Regions from separate parts of the Rhizobium tropici CIAT 899 genome, predicted to be linked through region 3. Evidence: predicted binding sites of a transcription regulator. Region 3 holds the regulator's gene; each other region holds the start of a gene.
The links. The regulator LexA, encoded in region 3, represses DNA repair genes until DNA is damaged. The targets are predictions, from matches to a motif close to TGTTCNNNNTGTGTTCNG.
Positions count from the first base shown of each region.

Region 1: the regulator LexA is predicted to act here: its motif matches at 1,670-1,687, upstream of RTCIAT899_RS03125 (ATP-dependent helicase).
Region 2: the regulator LexA is predicted to act here: its motif matches at 1,267-1,284, upstream of recA (recombinase RecA).

Region 1 is NC_020059.1:640,500-643,778, forward strand. It holds gene RTCIAT899_RS03125 (ATP-dependent helicase) at 1-1,594, opposite strand, end outside; gene RTCIAT899_RS03130 (SMP-30/gluconolactonase/LRE family protein) at 1,870-2,745, shown strand; gene secD (protein translocase subunit SecD) at 2,794-3,279, opposite strand, start outside.
Region 2 is NC_020059.1:1,998,607-2,001,885, reverse strand. It holds gene RTCIAT899_RS09840 (pseudouridine-5'-phosphate glycosidase) at 1-112, opposite strand, end outside; gene RTCIAT899_RS09835 (carbohydrate kinase family protein) at 159-1,103, opposite strand; gene recA (recombinase RecA) at 1,343-2,428, shown strand; gene alaS (alanine--tRNA ligase) at 2,603-3,279, shown strand, end outside.
Region 3 is NC_020059.1:1,730,740-1,734,018, reverse strand. It holds gene RTCIAT899_RS08490 (VOC family protein) at 1-588, opposite strand, end outside; gene lexA (transcriptional repressor LexA) at 1,007-1,729, shown strand; gene RTCIAT899_RS08480 (ComEC/Rec2 family competence protein) at 1,710-3,279, opposite strand, start outside.

The DNA.
Region 1 (3,279 bases), 1.1 Mb from region 3:
AGCCGTAGCCAGCGGCAATCTGTTCGAGCTGGATGAGATCCGCCTGGCGGGTCGATGCATCCTCATGTACGCGTTCCAGATGTGGCTCGTACCATTGGCGAACGAGGCCGATTTCCGCCGGCCAGCCGGCCTTCCCGCTTTTGACCTCCCGCATCGTCTCGACAAAGGCGGTCCAATCGTCTCCCGTGCGCGGTGGCGGCGGGAGTTCGGTGAGCGCCGTGATCGGGCTTGCCTCTTCGCCGATCTGGTCGAGTACGCGCTGGGCTGTCGAGGGGCCGACGCCGGGCAGGAGCTGCATCAGGCGGAACCCCGCCACACGGTCGCGCGGGTTCTGGGCGAAACGCAGCGCCGCCAGCATGTCCTTGACATGAGCACTATCGAGGAATTTCAATCCACCGAACTTGACGAAGGGAATGTTGCGCCGGGTGAGTTCCACTTCCAGCGGGCCGCTATGGCTCGAAGTGCGGAAAAGCACCGCCTGCTGCTTCAGCCTTGCGCCGCCCTCGCGATTTTCCAGTATTTGATCGGCGATGTAGCGCGCCTGATCGGCCTCGTCGCGCACCGTTACCAGCCGCGGGCGCTCCATGCTCTGCCGCTCGGTGCGCAGGTTCTTGGTGAAGCGCTCGGAGGCAAGATCGATCACGGCGTTAGCTGCTGCCAGGATCGGCTGTGTCGAGCGGTAATTGCGGTCGAGTGTCACGATATCGGCAGAGGGCGTGAAGGCCTTGGGGAAATCGAGAATGTTGCGTACGGTGGCGGCGCGGAAGGAATAGATCGATTGCGCGTCGTCGCCGACGACGGTCAATCCGCGGCCATCCGGCTTCAGGGCGAGCAGGATGGAGGACTGCAGCCTGTTGGTGTCCTGATATTCGTCGACAAGCACATGATCGAAGCGGCTGCCGATATCCTCGGCGATCAGAGGCTCCTGCAGCATATGCGCCCAATAGAGCAGCAGGTCGTCGTAATCGAGTACGTTCTGCACCTGCTTTGCCTCGACATAACAGGCGAAAAGATCGCGCAGCTGCTGCTCCCACATGGCGCACCATGGGAAGAAGTCGCGCAGCACGCCGTCCAGCGGCGCTTCCGCGTTGACGGAGCGCGAATAGATGGCAAGGCAGGTCGCCTTGGTCGGGAAGCGGTTCTCTGTTTTCGAGAAGCCGAGATCATGGCGCGCCAGATTCATCAGGTCGGCGCTGTCTTCCCGGTCGTGGATCGTGAAGGCCGGGTCTATGCCGATCTGTTCTGCATAATCCCGCAGCAGGCGCGCGCCGATGCCATGGAACGTGCCGGTCCAGGCAAGTGCATCGGCGGTAATGCCGGAATTCGCACCCAGCACCTCGCGGCAGATACGCTCGACGCGGCGGCCCATTTCGGCGGCGGCGCGGCGCGAAAAGGTCATCAGCAGGATGCGGCGCGGATCGGCACCCCTAACGATCAGATGCGCGACACGATGCGCAAGCGTATTCGTCTTGCCGGAGCCAGCTCCGGCGATGACAAGCAGAGGCCCGGCAATATGACCGTCGCCTGCAGTCGTGCCGTGTTCCACCGCCAGCCGTTGCTCCGGGTTCAGCTTTTCCAGATAGGCGGCGGTCATCAACTCTCCTGACTACCTCCGGCGGCCGGCGCGGAGCGCGATATGCGGCGAATCGCAAACGCGAAAATATAGGAACGTTCTATGGATGTTCCGAATCGCCAAAGCCTGTCAAGATTAACAGGGCCTGCACGCGGATGTGACCTCTGGCGCAAGAATCTTATCGGGATTTGCGTTCGTCCGGCTCGAAAAGGATCTTCTTCGTGCTTATGTATCATTTCGGCGCAGCATTTTGAGTTTTTGGGGCTTCGTAATGCGTAGAATGAAGGTTTCAAAACATGAACGAAACGATTGCCACCGGGCTGCGTCTGCCTAGCGGCCTCGTGGCCTTGCCGGACGGCCGCCTCGCGGTCGTAGAAATGGATGCCAGTCGCCGCTGTCTGAAACTTTTCGACGCAAGCGGCGTACCGCAGGAACTTTGCCGGGTCGGCGGCTGGCCGATGGGGATTGCGGCGGATGGTGACGGATGTTTCTGGGTAGCCAATGGCCCGGAGAATTCCCTTGTCAGATTGTCGGCGCAAGGCCGCGTCCTGCAGGTCATTGAAGGCAGCGCCGATGGTCCGTTTCTCCATCCGAATGCGCTCGCCTTCGGACCTGACGGCCTGCTTTATATGATCGATTCCGGTATCCGCCTTGCCAATCTTCTCGAAGGCGGCCACATCCATCCCGATTTCTTCAAGGCGGCTTATAACGGCTGCGTCTACCAGATCGATCCGGCGGAGGGCCGGGTCATCCGGGTCCTGGCAGCCGGCTTGCTCTTTGCGAGCGGTATTGCCTTCGATGCCGACGGATTGCTCTACTACAGCGAAACGCTGACCGGAAAAATCTATCGGCAGGTCGTGGGCGGCAGGCAGGAAATGTTTGTCCAGTCGATGACATCCCCTGCCGTCAATGCGCTGCGCGGACCGGCAGGCCTCGCTTTTGATCGCAGTGGCATGCTGTATTGTGCCATGTACGGCCTGGGTGAAATTTCTATGGTGGACGCCGAGGGAAAAATGGCCGGCCATATCCGCACGGACGGCGCAAGGCCAGCCAATATCGCCTTTACCGTCGACGGCAAGCATCTGCTCGTCAGTGAGCAGGAAAACGGTGTTGTGGAGAAGATTACGGCGCCGCGTCCGGGCCTGCCCTTGCATATGCCGCCGATTTCGTAAGCGGCTGGTGGGCATGCCCGGAAGCCGGGCATGCCCTCTTTTCATGTGTTAAGCAGCAGGAATCTGCTTGTTGTCCTTACCGGACTTGCCCTCTGCCGATGCCGTGTCATTGGCGACCGGCTTGGCATGGCGGCGACGCCAGTCGCCGAGGAACAGCAGGATCGGCGCCGCGATGAAGACCGATGAGGCGCCGGCGACGAGGATGCCGAACACCATGGGGATCGCGAAGCTGGAGACGGCGCTGCCGCCCCAGATCGCCATCGGCACCAGCGCCAGGAAGGCGGTGGCGTTGGTATAGAGGCTTCGCGCCAGGGTCTCGTTGATCGACTTGTCGATGATGTCGCGCAGCGGCATCGACTTGTAGAGCCGCATGTTTTCACGCATGCGGTCATAGACCACGACCTTGTCGTTCACCGAATAACCGACGAGCGTCAGGATCGCGGCGATGGCCGTCAGGTTGAAATCGAGGCCGGTGATCGCGAAGAAGCCGATCGCCTTGGTCACATCGAGCACCAGCGTGACGATGGCGCCGAC
Region 2 (3,279 bases), 270 kb from region 3:
CGTGGGTGATGATCGTCGATTCCAGAGCAACGATCGGCGCACCGCGGAGCTTTGCGGCAGCGACTTCCTTCGAATAGGAGATCGGAAGCAGGGGCGAGATAGGCTGGGTCATTGTCGTTTCCAATTCACTGAAACAGTATACGCGTTTTGAACAGGCTTCATGACAGAATTTCGGCCTTGGGAACAAGGGCCAGGGCCGCGTTTAGCAGCTCGGGAGAGAGATTTTCTGCGGTTGCATAGGGAGACTGGACGGTGATTGCCGCCGCCGCCACGCCATGTCGTATGGCTTCCGCGAGATCGTGGCCGGCCATCAGCGCCGACAGAACGCCGGAAGCAAGCGAATCTCCCGCACCGGTGACATCGGCGATATCCTCGACGATGGGCGGCTGCAAGCTGACCACGATATCACGCGAGAACGCGATCAGGGGCCGTTTCCCGCGCGTGATCACGCCGTTGCGCAGATGGAGCGCGCGCAAAGCGCTCACCCATTCGCGTGGGTCTTCCGGGCGGATTTCAGTCAACGCCGCGGCTTCGGCTTCGTTGAGGAACAGGTGGTCGATGCCGGCAAGGCTTGGCTTCAGCCGCACCACTTTTGCCGGCGAGATAGCGATAGCGGCGACCGGTTTACCGCATAGAGCAGCTCTTGCCGCAATTGCGCCTAAGGTTTCGGCAGGCAGATTGGCGTCGCAGAGAATGAGGTCGGTTTCATCGAAGGCATCGCGAACGGCGCGAATCGCCAGGCGTCGCGGAACGAAGAGCTTGTAGAGCTCCATATCGGCAAGCGCGATGACCAGATTGCCGTCATTCTCGAGGATCGCGGTATAGCTCGGCGTCTTGCGATCGAGGAAGACGAAGGGCTTGTCGTCGATGCCGGCGTGGCTTGCAGCCTCGGCCACCATTTCGCCGGAGGGGTCGCCGCCGCGCGGCGAGATCAGCTTTACATCGAAGCCCAGGCGGGCGAGATTTCGCGCCGCATTGAAGCCGCCGCCGCCGGGCTCCTCGAACCATGCGCCGGGGTTGCTGGCGCCGGGCGCCGTCTCGCCGAAGATGCGGCCACGCCGGTCTATATGGGCGCCGCCGAGAACGAGAATCTTTTTCGCCATAGGGTTATCCTCAGCAGTCGAAAAGACGAATCGAGCGGGGCGGCGACATGCGTGAATTGGCCGCCCCATAACCGTAAGTATCTGGGAAGAAAGAAGAAAACAAAAGTAGAACGGAAATCATTTTATCTTTTTCTTTCAATTGCTTGTTGTGCTCTTGCGATAGGAGAACAAATAGAGTACAGAATTCTCATCGGCGGCGACATTGCTAGAGCGGCTTCAATAACCTAAAGGTGGATCGAATGTCTCAGAATTCTTTGCGGCTTGTAGAGGACAAATCGGTGGATAAAAGCAAGGCACTTGAAGCGGCACTCTCTCAAATTGAGCGGTCGTTCGGCAAGGGCTCGATCATGAAGCTCGGCTCCAACGAGAACGTGGTCGAAATCGAAACGGTTTCCACCGGCTCTCTGAGCCTCGATATCGCTCTCGGCATTGGCGGCTTGCCGAAGGGGCGGATCATCGAAATCTACGGGCCGGAAAGCTCGGGTAAGACGACGCTGGCCCTGCAGACCATTGCAGAGGCTCAGAAGAAGGGTGGGATCTGCGCCTTCGTGGACGCGGAACATGCGCTCGATCCGGTCTATGCCCGCAAGCTCGGCGTCGACCTGCAGAACCTGTTGATCTCGCAGCCTGATACCGGCGAACAGGCGCTTGAAATCACCGATACACTGGTGCGCTCCGGAGCGATCGACGTCCTCGTGGTCGACTCCGTTGCGGCTCTGACGCCGCGCGCCGAAATCGAAGGCGAAATGGGCGACAGCCTGCCGGGCCTGCAGGCCCGCCTGATGAGCCAGGCGCTGCGCAAGCTCACGGCTTCCATCTCGAAGTCCAACACCATGGTGATCTTCATCAACCAGATCCGCATGAAGATCGGTGTCATGTTCGGCTCGCCGGAAACGACGACGGGCGGTAACGCGCTGAAGTTCTACGCCTCGGTTCGCCTCGATATCCGCCGCATTGGCGCCGTTAAGGAGCGCGAAGAGGTGATCGGCAACCAGACGCGCGTCAAGGTCGTCAAGAACAAGATGGCGCCTCCCTTCAAGCAGGTCGAGTTCGACATCATGTATGGCGAAGGCGTTTCGAAGACCGGCGAGCTGGTCGATCTCGGCGTCAAGGCCGGCATCGTCGAAAAGTCCGGCGCCTGGTTCTCCTATAACAGCCAGCGTCTCGGCCAGGGCCGCGAGAACGCGAAAATCTTCCTCCGCGACAATCCGGATCTCTCGCGCGAAATCGAATTGTCGCTGCGCCAGAATGCCGGCCTGATCGCCGATCGCTTCCTGCAGAATGGCGGCCCCGATGCCGATGATGGCGATGCCTCTGGCGAATAAAGGCTTCGGGAAGCAGTTCCCGACCTAAGATCGAGACCCAAAAGTCGAAACCGGCCGTATTGTCCAAGGGATGTGCGGCCGGTTTTGTTCGTGCGGCTGGACAGCGCCGGGAGCGGACGATAAAAGCCACTGACTTTGATGCAAGTTGCTGAGCGCAGGACTGAAGGGCCCCATATGAGCGGTGTGAATGAAATCCGGTCGACCTTCCTCGACTATTTTAAGAAAAACGGCCACGAGATCGTGCCGTCGAGCCCGCTGGTGCCGCGCAACGATCCGACATTGATGTTCACCAATGCCGGCATGGTGCAGTTCAAGAACGTCTTCACCGGCCTGGAGCAGCGTCCCTATACGACGGCTTCGACCGCGCAGAAATGCGTGCGCGCCGGCGGCAAGCATAACGACCTCGACAATGTCGGCTATACCGCCCGCCATCACACCTTCTTCGAGATGCTCGGCAATTTCTCCTTTGGTGACTATTTCAAGGAGCGCGCCATCGAGCTTGCCTGGAACCTGATCACCAAGGAATTCGGCCTCGATGCCAAGCGCCTGCTGGTCACGGTCTATCATACCGACGACGACGCCTTTAACCTGTGGAAGAAGATCGCCGGCCTTTCCGACGACAAGATCATCCGCATCGCCACCAGCGACAATTTCTGGGCGATGGGCGATACCGGTCCTTGCGGTCCCTGTTCGGAGATCTTCTACGATCACGGCGATCACATCTGGGGTGGCCCTCCCGGCTCCCCGGAGGAAGACGGCGACCGTTTCATCGAGATCTGGAATCTCGTCTTCATGCAGTTCGAGCAGATCACCAAGGAGCAGCGCGTCGACCTGCCGCGTCCGTCGATCGA
Region 3 (3,279 bases):
GAAGAAGCGGCGATAGACGGCCGGTTGCAGCGCGCAAAGCGCTACCCGCGCAATGCCGGTCACGCAGTTCTCGTGACGCTCAAGCACGCTGCGATCAGCCGGCAGCGGATTGATGCGCTGACAGCAGAAGGCGAGAAAATCCGGCGCACGCAGATCAGCGGCAAAGGCGAGACGAAAGCCGGCCGTGGTTTCCGTTCCGTCCGGCATCTTCATCGGACGGGAGAAGTCCAGCATTCGCCCGGCGGAAATCGCCGCCTCGTTGAAGCGCTCGTCATCCGCCATCGCATCATCCGTGCCAAACACCACGGCCGAAAAACCATCTTCCCCCACCCGGAAACGATAAGCCTGATCGCGCGCGACGAAAACATTGCCATCCACGATGCTCTTCTCGCACTGCTCCGGAGATGCCACGCCCAAAGGCTCCAGATAGGTTTTATCGGCAAGAAAGACGCAGGCGTTCTGCGTGCCAAAGGGATGCAGCGCATCCGAAGCCACCGTGAAACCGAGCTTGCCGAGGCGTTCGCGCGCCAGAGCGATATCGACGGTTGGCAGCACGAGATGATCCAGCGGATGCGGTGACGAAATCATGGTTCCTCCTGTTTGCCTGTGGCAGCAGATTTGCGCCCATCCCCCGCGCAATTCAAGATAGGAGCATGGAACACTCAACGCATAGGGGCAGGACCGAAAGCAATCTCGCAAACGTGATTGCTGATTCTCACCCCCAGCGCGCGTGAGCAATGACGTCCAATATGGATCCGCTTCCTGAATACGTCGACCGAGCAGTAAAACCTGATAACGGAAATGGCGACATTTCCTATATTTTTCAAATAGTTGTAGCCTATATAGCGTCTCAACATCCTAAGCCGATCCATTCGCAAGTCGTAATTATTTAACTGACACTACAAGGCTTTACCGAAATTTAAGCACTTGCGGAACACATATGGAACATATAGTGTCCGTTCTGGATTTGTTTCACGGCTTTTCTTGATTCTGGGGTACCAAGACGATGTTGACGCGCAAGCAGCAGGAACTGCTTCTCTTCATTCACGAACGCATGAAGGAATCCGGTGTTCCGCCGTCCTTCGACGAGATGAAGGATGCACTGGATTTGGCATCCAAATCCGGTATCCATCGTCTGATCACGGCGCTGGAGGAGCGCGGCTTTATCCGCCGGCTGCCGAACAGGGCCAGGGCCCTTGAAGTCATCAAGCTCCCGGATGCCTATAATCCCAGCCTTCAGCCGCGTCGCGGCTTTTCACCGAGCGTCATCGAAGGCAGCCTCGGCAAGCCGCAGCCCGTTGCCCCGCCCGCTCCGTCGAAGGTGGCAAATGACGATCATAATGGCTCGGCGTCCGTGCCGGTGATGGGTCGCATCGCAGCCGGCGTTCCGATCTCGGCCATCCAGAACAATACGCACGACATTACCGTTCCCGCGGACATGCTCGGCTCCGGCGAACATTATGCGCTTGAAGTTCGAGGGGATTCGATGATCGACGCCGGAATTTTCGACGGCGATACGGTCATTATCCGCAATTCGACCACGGCCAATCCCGGCGATATCGTCGTTGCACTCGTCGACGATGAAGAAGCTACCTTGAAGCGCTTCCGTCGCAAGGGTGCCTCCATCGCGCTGGAAGCCGCGAACCCAGCCTATGAAACCCGCATCTTCGGGCCGGATCGCGTCAAGGTTCAGGGCAAGCTCGTTGGCCTTATTCGTCGCTATCACTGACCGGTGAATTGTCTAGGACTGGTGGTGCCTTTGCAATTGGCGCGTCGAATTTGCCGGTGCGCCAATCATAGGTTCGATGCCTGGTCCATGGGCGCTGCGGGTTGTTGAATGCGGCTGATGTAATGGGCTTGTCTGAGGTAAGCACCATTTCGATGGAGCCGGTTTTGCGCAATGTCGCGCCGGTTATGAGCGTTGCTCCGGAACGGCAATGGTCCAGCCGCAGCCGGATTGGCGTCACAACAATGCTCCCGGTGTCGCAAGCCGCGGGCAGATAGGCTGCGTTCTCGATGGTGACCAGTATGGCGCCGTTTTCGAGCACGGCCACACACCATGCTCCCTTTTGACAAGCAAAGCTGCCTTGCATGGTGCGGTCTAAAGCTTCTTCCATTGCGGTGCGGACCGCCTTCTGCTCTTCGTTGCTTAATCGCTTATGCCGATCCGTCTTACTGATCTGCGGAAGCCGGCTATCGGTCGGAAGCATGGTCGGCGGTTGATGTTCGGCCGCGACGAGCGCTTTCTGCCATTGCTCGAAGATGAAGGCCTGCGGTCTCTCGCGATTGGTGGCGAGGATATCGTCCTGGCGCAAGGCAACCAGAATGCCATCTTCCGAGATCATCAGATCCGGCTTCGGCACACCAGAGCCGAACGCGGCCACCCCGACAGATGACAGCAGCAGCAACAGGCCCAGATGGCGAAGCCGGGTCCGCAACATGCTCATGATCAGGAATCCGGCGATGAAAGTCGGCATCAGCCAGCCGGGTTGGCGGCCGAAGGTGATATCGCCTCCCCATCCCGCCACCGTTTTCGCGATGACGATCACAAGCTCCAGTCCCTCACCGGTGACTTTCCAGAATGGTCCATCGATTCCGAAAGGCATCAGCAGCATCGCCATCATGCCGAAGGGCATGACGATGAAAGAGACGACGGGCATGGCCGCAAGGTTGGCAGCAAGTCCATATGTCGCCAACCGGTGAAAATGCTCGATCGAGAAAATGGCTGTCGACGCACCGCCGATGAACGAGGTCGACATCACGCCTCCAAAGAAGCGTGTGACGAACAGTAGCGGACTTAACAGACGGATGCGCGGCAGGATGTTTTCGCGATGCCGCCGTCGCTTCCAGAGCGAATAGCCTGATACCAGCGCCAGCGTAGCGGCATAAGACATCTGGAAACTGGGACCGAGTACCTGCGACGGTGACAAGACTAGGATGACGATGGCTGAGAGCGCCACATTGCGCAAGCTGATGGATGGCCTGTCGAAAAGCACGGCCACCAGCATGATCGCCATCATGATGAAGGCGCGTTCGGCGGAGACGCCGAATCCGGAAATCAGGTAATAGGCAGTTACCGTTAGAAGCGCGCCGAAGGCTGCGAACTTCTTCGTCGGCCAGGCCTGCACGACACCGGGAAACAGGCTGAAGAAATAGCGCAGACCGACATAGAAGATGCCAGCCGACAGCGCCATGTTGAGACCGGAAATTGCAATGATGTGGGTCAGGCCGGCAATTCTCAGGGCTTCGGTCGTATCCTTCGAGATCGCACGTCTCTCA